One region of the Pseudomonas sp. JL23 genome, then DNA from elsewhere that is predicted to be linked to it. Evidence: predicted binding sites of a transcription regulator. Region 1 holds the regulator's gene; each other region holds the start of a gene.
The links. The regulator FliA, encoded in region 1, starts transcription of late flagellar genes. The targets are predictions, from matches to a motif close to CTAAAGTTTNNNNNNNNNNNGCCGNTAA.

Region 1 (3,120 bases):
ACAGGAATGTATCTGCATCGATGGTCTGCCAGGCACTGTTCTTCGTTGAACGTGCAGCCCGCAATGTGGCTTCGGTCTAAGCAAGACAAGGTAAAGAGATAACATGGGCAGCATGCATCCCGTACAGGTGATCGCGGTGACCGGCGGCAAGGGTGGCGTCGGTAAGACTAACGTGTCAGTGAACCTTTCACTGGCCTTGGCTGAGCTCGGCCGGCGCGTCATGTTGCTGGATGCCGACCTTGGCCTGGCGAACGTCGATGTACTGCTGGGCCTGACGCCCAAACGTACGCTTGCCGATGTCATCGAAGGCCGTTGTGAGCTGCGCGACGTGCTCTTGCAGGGTCCGGGCGGCATTCGCATCGTGCCGGCCGCCTCCGGCACTCAGAGCATGGTTCACCTGTCGCCAGCGCAACATGCCGGCCTGATCCAGGCGTTCAGCGATATCGGCGACAACCTGGACGTGCTGGTGATCGACACCGCCGCCGGGATCGGCGAATCGGTGGTCAGCTTCGTGCGCGCAGCTCAGGAAGTACTGCTGGTGGTGTGTGACGAGCCCACGTCCATCACCGATGCCTACGCCCTGATCAAGCTACTCAATCGCGACTACGGCATGAATCGTTTCCGGGTCCTGGCCAACATGGCTCAGAGCCCACAGGAAGGGCGCAACCTGTTTGCCAAGCTGACCAAGGTGACTGACCGTTTTCTTGACGTAGCCCTGCAATATGTCGGTGCCGTGCCCTACGATGAATGTGTGCGCAAGGCTGTGCAGAAGCAGCGCGCCGTTTATGAGGCTTTCCCGCGCTCCAAATGTGCACTGGCGTTCAAGGCCATTGCCCAGAAGGTCGATACCTGGCCGTTGCCCGCCAACCCTCGTGGGCACCTGGAGTTCTTCGTCGAACGCCTTGTCCATCAGACCAGCGCGGGACCGGTTCAATGACAGCGAGTGGCTATCGTATGTACAGCAAGGCATCCAAGGATTCGCAGTATGAGCTGATCGAGCGCTATGCCCCTCTGGTCAAGCGTATTGCCTATCACTTGCTGGCCCGTCTGCCTGCCAGCGTTCAGGTCGAGGACCTGATCCAGGCCGGCATGATCGGCCTGCTGGAAGTGTCGACCAAGTACGACTCCACCAAGGGTGCCAGTTTCGAGACGTATGCGGGCATTCGCATCCGTGGTGCCATGCTCGACGAAGTGCGCAAAGGGGACTGGGCACCGCGCTCGGTACACCGAAATACACGCATGGTCAGTGACGCAATTCGCTCAATTGAAGCGAAAACCGGTCGTGACGCTAAAGATCACGAGGTTGCTGCCGAACTCCAATTGAGTCTCGATGATTATTACGGGATTTTGAATGATACCTTGGGCAGTCGCCTGTTCAGTTTCGACGACCTGTTACAGGACGGCGGTGAACATGAGGGGCTGCACGAGGACGGCGCAAGTGGATCACTTGAACCGTCGCGCGATCTGGAAGACGAGCGTTTCCAGGCCGCGTTGGCAGACGCAATTGCCAACTTGCCGGAGCGTGAGCGGCTGGTGTTGGCGCTGTACTATGACGAGGAGCTGAACCTCAAGGAAATCGGTGAGGTTCTGGGGGTCAGCGAATCGCGTGTCAGCCAGTTACACAGTCAGTGCGCAGCTCGTTTGCGAGGGCGTTTGGGGGAGTGGCGAGCGCGCTGACAGATCTCTGGCGAGGCCTTGGGTGTCGTCGAATCTGTGGGTCGGCTGTGCAAAGCGTTGCGTGGTAAGAAGATAGAAAGACAGGAGTGGGTCGCGGGGGACCTTCAAATGTAGTTGCCCTTGGGCTCGACACCTGTTATTTGCCAAGCCCGTCGTCGTTTAGTGCAGCCGGTGAGCTGTGCCGGTATTAGATTTAACAGCGCGTTCAGGTACTGAATGCGTTAAAGACTGCTTGGAGGTCGAATTGGACAAGAACATGAAAATCCTCATCGTTGATGACTTTTCAACGATGCGGCGGATCATTAAAAACCTGTTGCGTGATCTGGGGTTCACCAACACGTCTGAAGCAGACGATGGGGTAACAGCCCTGCCGATGCTGCAAAGTGGCGCCTTTGACTTTCTCGTGACCGACTGGAACATGCCTGGCATGTCCGGTATCGATCTGCTGCGCCAGGTGCGTGCCGATGAACGCCTGCGTCACTTGCCGGTGTTGATGGTCACTGCCGAAGCCAAGCGGGAACAGATTATCGAGGCCGCACAGGCCGGTGTGAACGGTTATGTGGTCAAGCCGTTTACTGCTCAGGTGCTGAAAGAAAAGATCGAAAAAATCTTTGAGCGCGTAAATAGCTGATGTAGGCCGCGAGGGCGCTATGGAGCACAAAGATTCGTCAATGGGCGACTTCGAGTCGACCCTGAAGAAACATGCTAAGGAGTTGGTGAGCAGCCTTGAAAAAGGCCGGTTCGGCGACGCCGTGCAACTTATCCATGAGCTTAACCAGACCCGAGACCGCGGCCTGTATCAGGAAGTCGGCAAACTGACCCGTGAGCTGCACAGTGCGATTGTCAATTTTCAGATTGACCCGCACATGCCGCAAGCCGAGGAAGTGTCTCAGATCACTGATGCCACCGAACGCCTGTCATATGTTGTTCGGCTGACGGAAGGCGCGGCCAATCGCACCATGGATCTGGTGGAGCAAAGCACACCGCTGATGCATGGCCTCAGCAGCGATGCCAAGGAATTGAGCAAGGACTGGGGACGCTTCATGCGCCGGGAAGTCGGTGCCGAAGAGTTTCGCGAGTTGGCACGCAAAGTGGACGGTTTTCTGTCGCGCAGCGAGAAGGAAACAACACTGGTCGCCGCTCATCTCAATGACATTCTGCTGGCCCAGGATTACCAGGACCTCACCGGTCAGGTGATCAAACGGGTCACGCAGTTGGTCACGGAAGTTGAAAGCAACTTGCTCAAACTGGTGCTGATGGCCAGTCAGGTCGATCGTTTCGCGGGCATACAACACGACGAAGAAGCGATCCGCGCAGAAAATGATCCAGAAAAACATCTGTCCCAGGGTGAAGGTCCGCAGATTCATGCCGATAAGCGTGAAGACGTTGTATCGGGACAGGACGATGTAGACGATCTGCTATCGAGCCTGGGCTTCTAGGTCT
Region 2 (3,120 bases), 780 kb from region 1:
TCATCGACTGGATCGCCGCCACGCTGCGGGTGATGCTTTCCAGGGATTGCCCGGCCTGACGAGCCAGTTCAACGCTGCTGTCGCTCAGGGCGCGGCTGTTTTCCAGAGTGGTGGAGACTTGCTGGGTACCCGATTGCAGCCCGGAGATCAGCCCCTCGATTTCCTCGGTGGACTTCTGTGTGCGCTGAGCCAGGCTGCGCACTTCGTCAGCCACCACGGCAAAACCACGCCCGGCTTCACCGGCACGGGCAGCTTCGATGGCGGCGTTAAGGGCCAGCAGGTTGGTCTGTTCGGCCACCGACTTGATCACATCGAGCATGCTGCCGATCTTGTCGCTTTCGCGCTTGAGTTCGCTCATGGCGTGGGTCGAATGGCCGACTTCCGTGGCCAGGCGATCAATCTGGGCAATGGCCTTGTTGACCACGTCGTCACCGGCACGGGCTTCACGGTCGGCACCGGCTGCGGCCTCCGAGGCCTGTTCAGCGTTGCGCGCCACTTCCTGTACGGTCGCGGTCATCTCGTTCATGGCCGTGGCCAGTTGATCGGTTTCGATCTTCTGGGTATTGACCCCGACACTGGTCTGCTCGGTCACGGCCGACAACTGCTCGGCGGCACTGGAGATCTGCGTGACGCCGTCGCGAATGCCGCCGATCAGGCCGCGCAGGTTAGTGGTCATGCCATGCACACTGGCCTGTAGTTTGCCCAGCTCATCACCGCGCTCGGTGCGAGCGTGCTCGGTCAGGTCACCGGCCGCGACACGCTCGACCACCAACAAGGTTTCATTCAACGGCGTGACGATCTGACCGGTGATCAGCATGGCCGCAATAACGCCCAGCAATAGCGCCCCGATGGCCGCACCAATCAGGATGTAGCGAGCCTTTTGGGTATCGGCTTCGCGCCACTGAATCTGGTTTTGCGTCAACTTGTCGCTGAGCGACAGCATTGCGGTCATGCTGTCGCCAAGGGTTTTAGCCGCCTGCTCACTGTCCGCCTGGGCGGCACGGAACTGGTCCGCAGTCGCGCGATAGCCAACCAGGGCCTGGTCCAGACGCGCAGCGCCATCGGCCAACGACGGCGGCAAGGTGTCGGCCAGTTTCTTGATATTGGCCCGTGCCGCGTCGATGGCCGCCAAAGCACCGGGGTACATGGAAACCTTGCCGCTGTAGGTGAAACCGCGCAGAGCGAAACGCGCGCCCTGAAACAGACGCTCCTGCTCGACCACGGTTTTTTCCTGGACTTCCCGCTGCAGCATGGCATCCGGGTCGGTCGGCAGCTTGGCCAGGCCGCTGTTCATCTGCTCAAGTTCGGCAGCACCGGCGTCGGCATATTTACCAAAGACATCGCGGGTAGCTTCACGGCTATCAATCGCCTGACGGTATTTACCGAAGACGCTGCGGTAATCATTGAGCCGCTTTTGTGCGTCGCTCAGTAATTGAAGATCCTCAGGAAATGCCAACTGGTCCTGCAGCTTGCTCAGGTGCGGATCCAGGGCATCCATGATCTTGACCACGGCCGCCGCATGCTCAGAGTCGTAATTGAGGGTGTAGGACAAACGCGCAACCCGCAGGTCACGGTACATTTCCGCCATCTTGGCGATGCTGACTAACTTGTCGCTGCGACTGGTCAGCGCACTCAGGCTGCTCCACCCGGTCAGGCTGATCATCAGGGTCAACAACAGAACCAGAGCAAAACCGAATGCCAGCTTTGCACGCACACTGATATTGCCCAGCACACTGCCTGCGGGACGAGCCATGGGTGAATCTCCAGAAAACGCATAATGAACGACTACCAGCCAGGCGCACCTCGGCGCCTGTCACAACTGGACATGTTCTCGCTGCATCGGCCATGGGCGGCGTATCTTGAAGGCCCGCCCGATATTTCATGAAGACAAATCTTGTTACTTATTCAGCAGTTACCCGTGCGCTATACGGCTTGAACATCCAGGTCGCGACTGCACAGGCGGCCAGCAACACACAGGTGCCGAGAAAAACCACGCGCATGCCGAAATGCCCACCCAGAAAGCCACCGGCCAAAGGCCCCAGCACCTGGCCGACATATTGACTGGAGGTGGAATAACCGAGCATGCGCCCGGCCACGTTTTCCGGCACGGCATGACGGATGATCGCGGCGATGCACGGCAACAGCCCGCCCAGGGCCAGGCCCATGAGAAAGCGCAGCAGCATCAGTTGCCATTCCTGAGTGACGAAGGCTTGGGGGATCAACAACAGCGAGGCCACGGCCAGGCACCCGGTAACCACTGTCCAGTGACCAATCCGGTCGGCCAGCTTGCCCAGGCGTGACGCTGAAATGATGCTGCCAAGCGCCGTGGCCGACATCACCAGCCCCGCCGCCACCGTCACCTGCTCGGCCTTGAGCTGGATCAGGTAGACGGTAATGATCGGCTCGATGGACATCACCGCGAACATCAGCAGACTGGCCACCACCAGCATGATCAGCACCGGCCTGCGGTCACTGATACCGGCCCAGACACTGGCCCTGGCGGCAGCCTTGTGCTCTTTGCTGCGGGGCGGCCGGGGCGCTTCCTTCATCAGGAACAGCGTGGCAAGGAAGGTCACGAAGATCGCCGCCCCGGCCAGAAAAAAGGTATTGCGAATGCCAATCAGCGGCGGCAGCGAGCCACCGATCAAGGGTCCGGCGAGATTGCCTGCCATGATCCCCGACGAGAGCATGCCCAAAGCCCAGCCAGATCGCGCCTTGGGCGTCTGGGTAGCAACCAGGATGGTCGCGCCGGAGGCATAACCACCCAGCAGCCCGGCCAGCAGACGCAGCAGCACCAGTTGCCAGACATTCTCGGCCAGGCCGATCAGCGACATCGCCACAGCCATGCCCAGGCTCGCGCGAATCAGCATCAGCTTGCGCCCGTAACGATCCCCCAGACGCCCCCATAAAGGCGCGGTGAAGGCTGCGGAAAGAAAGGTGGCACCAAACGCGACGCCGGACCACTGGGCAATTTCAGCCGGGTCGCTGACCCCCAGTTGCTCGACATACAGCGGCAGAAACGGCAGCAGCAAGGTCATGGCGATGATTGTGGTAAATGAGCCCAGGGCACACACCGCCAGGTTGCGTTGCCAATGCTGCTCGACGGGGTTCAAGTCCGGT
Region 3 (3,120 bases), 2.7 Mb from region 1:
CGCTTACTTGACCTTGGTCGGGTCATCCTCGAACAGGTTCAGCTTCTCGCGCAGCTCGTGGGGTTGCGCCCCGGCCTGTGGGTCCGGCGGCGCCGGTGCCGCACTTGCACCCGGCGCAGAACCGGCCGGCTTGGCCTCCGGAGAAGTTTCCCCGCCAAGGCTGCCTTCGATGCGCTGCTGGGCCTTCTTGGTCAGCACAATGATATCGATACGACGGTTGACCGGGTTCAGCGGATGCTCGCGATCGAACAACGCCGACGAGGCGAAACCGACGACCCGTGCAACCTGAGGCTCAGGATAGCCACCCGCCACCAGCGCCCGACGCGCCGCGTTGGCCCGGTTGGCCGACAACTCCCAGTTGCCATAATCGCCATTGCCCACATAAGGCTTGGCATCGGTATGGCCGCTGACGCTGATCTTGTTCGGCACCGCTTTGATGGTGTCAGCCATGGCCAGCAGGATGTCTTCGAAATACGGCTTCAGGCGCGCGCTGCCCAGGTCGAACATCGGCCGGTTATCGGCGTCGGTAATCTGGATACGTAAGCCATCAGTGGTGATATCGAAGAGAATCTGGTCCTTGAACTTCTGCAGTTGCGGGTTCTCGTTGACCTTGTTCTGCAATTCCTGCAGCAGCAATTTCAGACGTTCCTGCTCCAGCGCCTCGGCCTTGGCTTCAGCCGTATCGGACTCGATCGGAACGTTGTCCGGGGTCGGCGTGGATTTGATCTCGGGGTTCAGGGTCTGGTCAGGCGACATCTCCGGCGAACCGCCCAGGTCGATGACGTAGGGCGAGCCGCTGTCGGAGAAACCGACCGGGTCCTTGAAATAACCGGCAATGGCGATCAACTGCTCGGGTGTGGCCGAGGACATCAGCCACAACACCAGGAAGAACGCCATCATCGCCGTTGCAAAGTCGGCGAAGGCGATTTTCCATGCACCGCCGTGGTGCCCGCCCCCGAAGCGCTTGACGCGCTTGATGATTATCGGCTGATTATTTTCCATAAATCAGCGACCGCGAACCGCTTGCTCCAGCTCGCTGAAGCTGGGCCGATGCGCGGGATAAAGAACCTTGCGACCGAACTCCACAGCCAGCGAAGGCGGCATGCCGGAAGCCGAAGCCACCAGGGAAGCCTTGATCGCCTCATAGACGTTCACTTCTTCCTTGGCATCGTGGGCCAGGCAGTTGGCCAGCGGACCGAAGAAGCCGTACGCCGCGAGAATACCGAAGAATGTACCCACCAGTGCCGCACCTACGTGCATACCGATGGCCGCCTTGTCGCCCGACCCCAGGGACGCCATGGTCACCACGATACCCAGTACCGCCGCAACGATACCGAAGCCGGGCATACCGTCGGCAATACCGGTGATGGCATGGGAAGGATGCTCAAGCTCCTCCTTCATGCTCAGCAATTCCATGTCGAACAGGCCTTCCAGCTCGTGGGGGGCCATGTTGCCCGAGGACATGATGCGCAGGTAATCGCACATGTACGCCGTCATGCGCTCGTCTTTCAACACGCCAGGGTATTTGGCAAAAATCGGGCTGGCCGCAGCATCTTCGATGTCCGCTTCGATGGCCATCATACCTTCGCGTCGGCTCTTGTTGAGGATCTCGTAGACCAGGCCGAGCACTTCAAGATAAAACGCGTGAGTGAAGCGGTTGCTGAACATTTTCAGCGACTTCTTGATCACGAGCTTGGTCATGTGGCCGGGGTTGGCCTGGAGAAATGCGCCGAACGCCGCACCGCCGATGATCAGGACTTCAAAGGGCTGGACCAATGCTGCGATTGCGCCGTGGGACAGGACGTAGCCGCCGAGCACACTCGCGAAAACCACAATAATGCCGATTATTTTAGCCATAGGTAGAGGGTACTTACTGAGTCGGGTTCAGGGACATATGCGGAAGTTCGTGAAACTCTTCTTCTACTTATCGGCCTAACTGGGCCAGACTATAGCCAGTTAAGGCGAAAAGCCAGTTCGGTCCTCGGCCCAAAGCTCAGGCAACGCAGCCTGGGCCAGTAAATCCAACCGTCAGATTGCTCAAAAAAACTCGTCAAACAGGCCTCCTGCATGCCGTCAGAAACCTCGCATTCGACAGACGTTCCGAACAACCTCACTGCCTGGGTCAAGCACCTGGATAGCCTTGCGCTACCCGTGCCTGCGGCCAATCACAAGAAGGTACAGGGTGCGCTGAATGACAGTCGGCGGTCACTGCGCGACATTGCTGACATGATGCAGGACAGCCCCGCGCTGGTGCTGAGCGTCATGCGCGAAGCCAACCACCACACCACCGGCACGACCGAGCCGGCTGAAAGCCTTGAGATCGCCATCAACCGCCTGGGCCTGGCCCGCACCGAAGTGCTGCTCAATCGCCTGCCGTCGGTGGAGATCGCCGAAATCCCGGCGGCCTTCCTGCAACTGCAACTGATCAGCCAGCACGCCACGCAACAGGCCAATGGCCTGTTCGCCAGCCGCCTGGCGCGCTTGTGGCAAGATATTCACCTGGGCGCCCTGCTGTTCCTGGCACCGCTCTGGCCCATGGCTCTTGCGCATCCGAAGCTGCTGGAAGACTGGGAACTGCGGGTTATCCACAAGGGTGAACCGGCGCGCAAGGTGGAGAAAGAACTGTTCGGCGTCGCCCTGCTCGACCTGTGCCTGACCCTGGCCGAAACCTGGCGCCTGCCGCTGTGGGTGACCCAGGGCTATCGACTACTGATCAGCGAGCGTCGGGAACTGGTCAAGGCGCTGCGCATTGCTCGGGAAAACGACGATCCCTTGCAGCAACAACAGTTGATGGACGCCGATCCCAACCTGCGCCGCTGGTTCAACCAGCCGGCCAACACCGTCCTGCTCGGCAACGGCCTGGCTCTGTCGGCACAACAGGCATGGAACAGCCCCCACTGCATGCGCTGGGAACTGCTCACCTGCCTGTATCTGCAACAGCCCCTGGACGAGACCCAGCAACAAGTCCACCAGAACGCCGCCAGCAGCGCTCGCCAACAAACCGCTCCCGGCCTGTGGCATCCGGCCGAAGCGCTGATCTGGCCGTGGGACACCCGCCGCGTTCACCGTGGCCTGCTGCCCGCGCCGCCGCCGTCCGCCGATGCGTTGCAGCACTGGCGC
Region 4 (3,120 bases), 580 kb from region 1:
GGCGCGCAGCGGGATGACGGACAGCTCGCCAAACGGCAGGCTGGCAGGGGCTGTCCATTCTTCGCGGATCAGCGTGATGCTGTCCGTGTTCGGTGCTACACCATAGAAGGCCGGGCCGTTGAGGCTGGCAAAACCTTCCAGTTTGTCCAGCGCATTGCGCTGTTCAAACGCTTCGGCATACATCTCGATGGCGGCATAGGCGGTATAGCAGCCCGCGCAACCACAGGCGGCTTCCTTGGCGTGCTGGGCGTGGGGTGCCGAGTCAGTGCCGAGGAAGAACTTGCTGCTGCCGCTGGTCGCGGCATCGAGCAGGGCGCTTTGATGCGTGTTGCGTTTCAGGATCGGCAAGCAATAGAAATGTGGCCGAATTCCGCCCACCAGCATGTGGTTGCGGTTATACAGCAGGTGATGCGCGGTGATGGTTGCGCCGACGTTGGCCGAAGCCTCGTTGACGAACTGCACGGCATCGCCGGTGGTGATGTGTTCGAACACGACCTTCAGGGTCGGGAAACGCTCGACGACACGGCGCATATGCTCGTCGATGAACATTTTTTCCCGGTCAAAGACGTCGATGTCACTGCGGGTCACTTCACCGTGTACCAACAGAGGCATGCCAACTTCGGCCATGGTCTCGAGCACGGCAAAGATCTTGTCGATGCTGGTGACGCCCGAATCCGAGTTGGTGGTGGCGCCCGCCGGGTACAGCTTGGCGGCGTGGACGAAACCGGTGGCCTTGGCCGCACGGATATCCTCGGGCTGGGTCAGGTCGGTCAGGTAAAGCACCATCAGCGGCTCGAAGCGGCTGCCTGCCGGACGTGCGGCCAGGATGCGCTGGCGATAGGCGTCGGCTTCCTGGGCGTTACGTACGGGGGGCACCAGGTTCGGCATGATGATTGCGCGGCCAAAAGTGCGCGCAACGTCAGCAACGGTGTGCGGCAAGACAGCTCCATCTCGGAGGTGAATGTGCCAGTCGTCGGGACGCAAAAGGGTCAGGAGGTCGGACATTGGGGATTCCAGGCGGGTCAAACTGGCTGGGAATGCTACCGGAAAAGACTGTATCAGGCACTCGCTATCAAGTTTTGCAGGAACGTACCGATAGCTGCACATAGAAGTAAATTTTTGTTACGCGACACTTTTTGAAATGGAGCCTCCCGTGCGCCAGCGATATTTAGCCTTGCTCAGCATGTTCGCCAGCCTTCCGGCCATGGCGCTTACCTTCCAGACACGTCTGGAAAGCATCGAGTGGAAGGTCGAAGGCGACAAGTTCGAGTGTCGCTTGAGCCAACCCATCACCGGTTTCGGTGCGGGCGAGTTCGTGCGCCGTGCGGGGGAGCAGGCGACCTTTCGTCTGAATGCGCCGGGCAACATGCTCGGTCGGGGGTCTGCGACCCTGATCGCGGCGGCCTCGCCCTGGCAGCCGGGTCGTGGCGATATCAACCTGGGTTCGGTGCGGGTGGTTAACGGCGATGTGCCGTTCAACAGCTCCCAGGGCCAGGCCGGGCAACTGATCAGCGGCTTGATGGACGGGCGCAGCCCGGTCATCCGTCACTATTCCAGCCAAGGCAGTGGCCTGATGGAAGTGCGCCTGCTGCCGGTCAAGTTCAGCCAGGCCTATACCGATTACCAGTTGTGTGTGGCCAAGCTGTTGCCGATGAACTTCGAACAGGTCAAGCAGACGGAAGTCGGCTTTCCCGGCGGTGGTATCGAGTTGGATGCCAATGCCAAGCGTCGGCTGGATACCATCGTAGCCTTTATGAAGGCCGATTCGACGGTCAATCACGTCGATCTCGATGGCCACTCCGATAACAGCGGCAATCGTCTGACCAACCGTGACCTGTCTCGTCGGCGCGCGCTGGCGGTGATGGAATACCTCAAGGCTCAGGGCATTCCCGAGGAGCAGATCAACGTCCGCTTCCACGGCGAGGCCTATCCGTTGGCGCCGAATACTAACAACACCAACCGTGCGCGCAACCGTCGGGTGAATGTGCACCTGGATCGGGCCCCTGCCGACCAAAAGGCTGCGCCTGTGCCCGTGGCCAGTTCGACCAGCGCAGCCAAGATCTCTTGACGGGGTCGCACAAGCGAAAGATTCTGTCGCTTGGTCGTCACAAGCTGTCGCGCCTCTATAACTTCAACCGTTTCGACGGTAGAATCACCGGTTTTCCGTACAACCCGGTGGAGTGATGGCATGGCGGACGTAAACAAGGTAGTTCTGGCGTATTCCGGTGGCCTGGATACTTCGGTAATCCTCAAGTGGCTGCAGGATACCTATAACTGCGAAGTGGTGACCTTTACCGCTGACCTGGGTCAGGGCGAAGAAGTCGAGCCGGCACGCGCCAAGGCTCAGGCCATGGGCGTAAAAGAAATCTACATCGACGACCTGCGCGAAGAATTCGTGCGTGATTTCGTGTTCCCGATGTTCCGCGCCAACACTGTCTATGAAGGCGAGTACCTGCTGGGTACCTCCATCGCCCGTCCGTTGATCGCCAAACGCCTGATCGAAATCGCCAACGAAACCGGCGCTGACGCCATTTCCCACGGCGCTACCGGCAAAGGTAACGACCAGGTTCGTTTCGAACTGGGCGCCTACGCCCTCAAGCCAGGCGTGAAAGTGATCGCCCCTTGGCGCGAGTGGGACCTGCTGTCGCGCGAGAAGCTGATGGACTACGCCGAGAAGCACGCGATCCCGATCGAGCGTCACGGCAAGAAAAAATCCCCGTATTCCATGGACGCCAACCTGCTGCACATCTCCTACGAAGGTGGCGTGCTGGAAGACACCTGGACCGAGCACGAAGAAGACATGTGGCGTTGGACCGTTTCCCCGGAAAACGCGCCTGACGCACCGCAGTATCTGGAACTGACCTACCGCAACGGCGACATCGTTGCTCTGGACGGCGTTGAGATGACTCCAGCGACTGTGCTGGCGACCCTTAATCGTATCGGCGGCGAGCACGGCATTGGCCGTCTGGACATCGTCGAGAACCGTTATGTCGGCATGAAGTCCCGCGGCTGCTACGAGACGCCTGGCGGCACCATCATGCTGCGCGCCCACCGTGCCATCGAATCGATCACCCTGGACCGCGAAGTCGCTCACCTCAAGGATGAGTTGATGCCCAAGTA

Region 2: a site for FliA is predicted at 1,837-1,864, ahead of AC1Z24_RS13000 (methyl-accepting chemotaxis protein). Genes of this name have one in related genera too.
Region 3: a site for FliA is predicted at 1,925-1,952, ahead of motA (flagellar motor stator protein MotA). Genes of this name have one in related genera too.
Region 4: a site for FliA is predicted at 1,072-1,099, ahead of AC1Z24_RS06590 (flagellar protein MotY). Genes of this name have one in related genera too.

What each region holds. Positions count from the first base shown of each region.
Region 1 is NZ_CM167795.1:1,997,996-2,001,115, forward strand. Features, by position in the region: gene fleN (flagellar synthesis regulator FleN) at 104-937, shown strand; gene fliA (RNA polymerase sigma factor FliA) at 934-1,677, shown strand; gene AC1Z24_RS09375 (chemotaxis response regulator CheY) at 1,934-2,308, shown strand; gene AC1Z24_RS09380 (protein phosphatase CheZ) at 2,328-3,116, shown strand.
Region 2 is NZ_CM167795.1:2,774,291-2,777,410, reverse strand. Features, by position in the region: gene AC1Z24_RS13000 (methyl-accepting chemotaxis protein) at 1-1,588, opposite strand, end outside; gene AC1Z24_RS12995 (MFS transporter) at 1,902-3,120, opposite strand, start outside.
Region 3 is NZ_CM167795.1:6,216,492-6,219,611, forward strand. Features, by position in the region: gene motB (flagellar motor protein MotB) at 4-1,002, opposite strand; gene motA (flagellar motor stator protein MotA) at 1,006-1,857, opposite strand; gene AC1Z24_RS28625 (HDOD domain-containing protein) at 2,068-3,120, shown strand, end outside.
Region 4 is NZ_CM167795.1:1,413,484-1,416,603, forward strand. Features, by position in the region: gene pyrC (dihydroorotase) at 1-1,005, opposite strand, end outside; gene AC1Z24_RS06590 (flagellar protein MotY) at 1,154-2,068, shown strand; gene AC1Z24_RS06595 (argininosuccinate synthase) at 2,189-3,120, shown strand, end outside.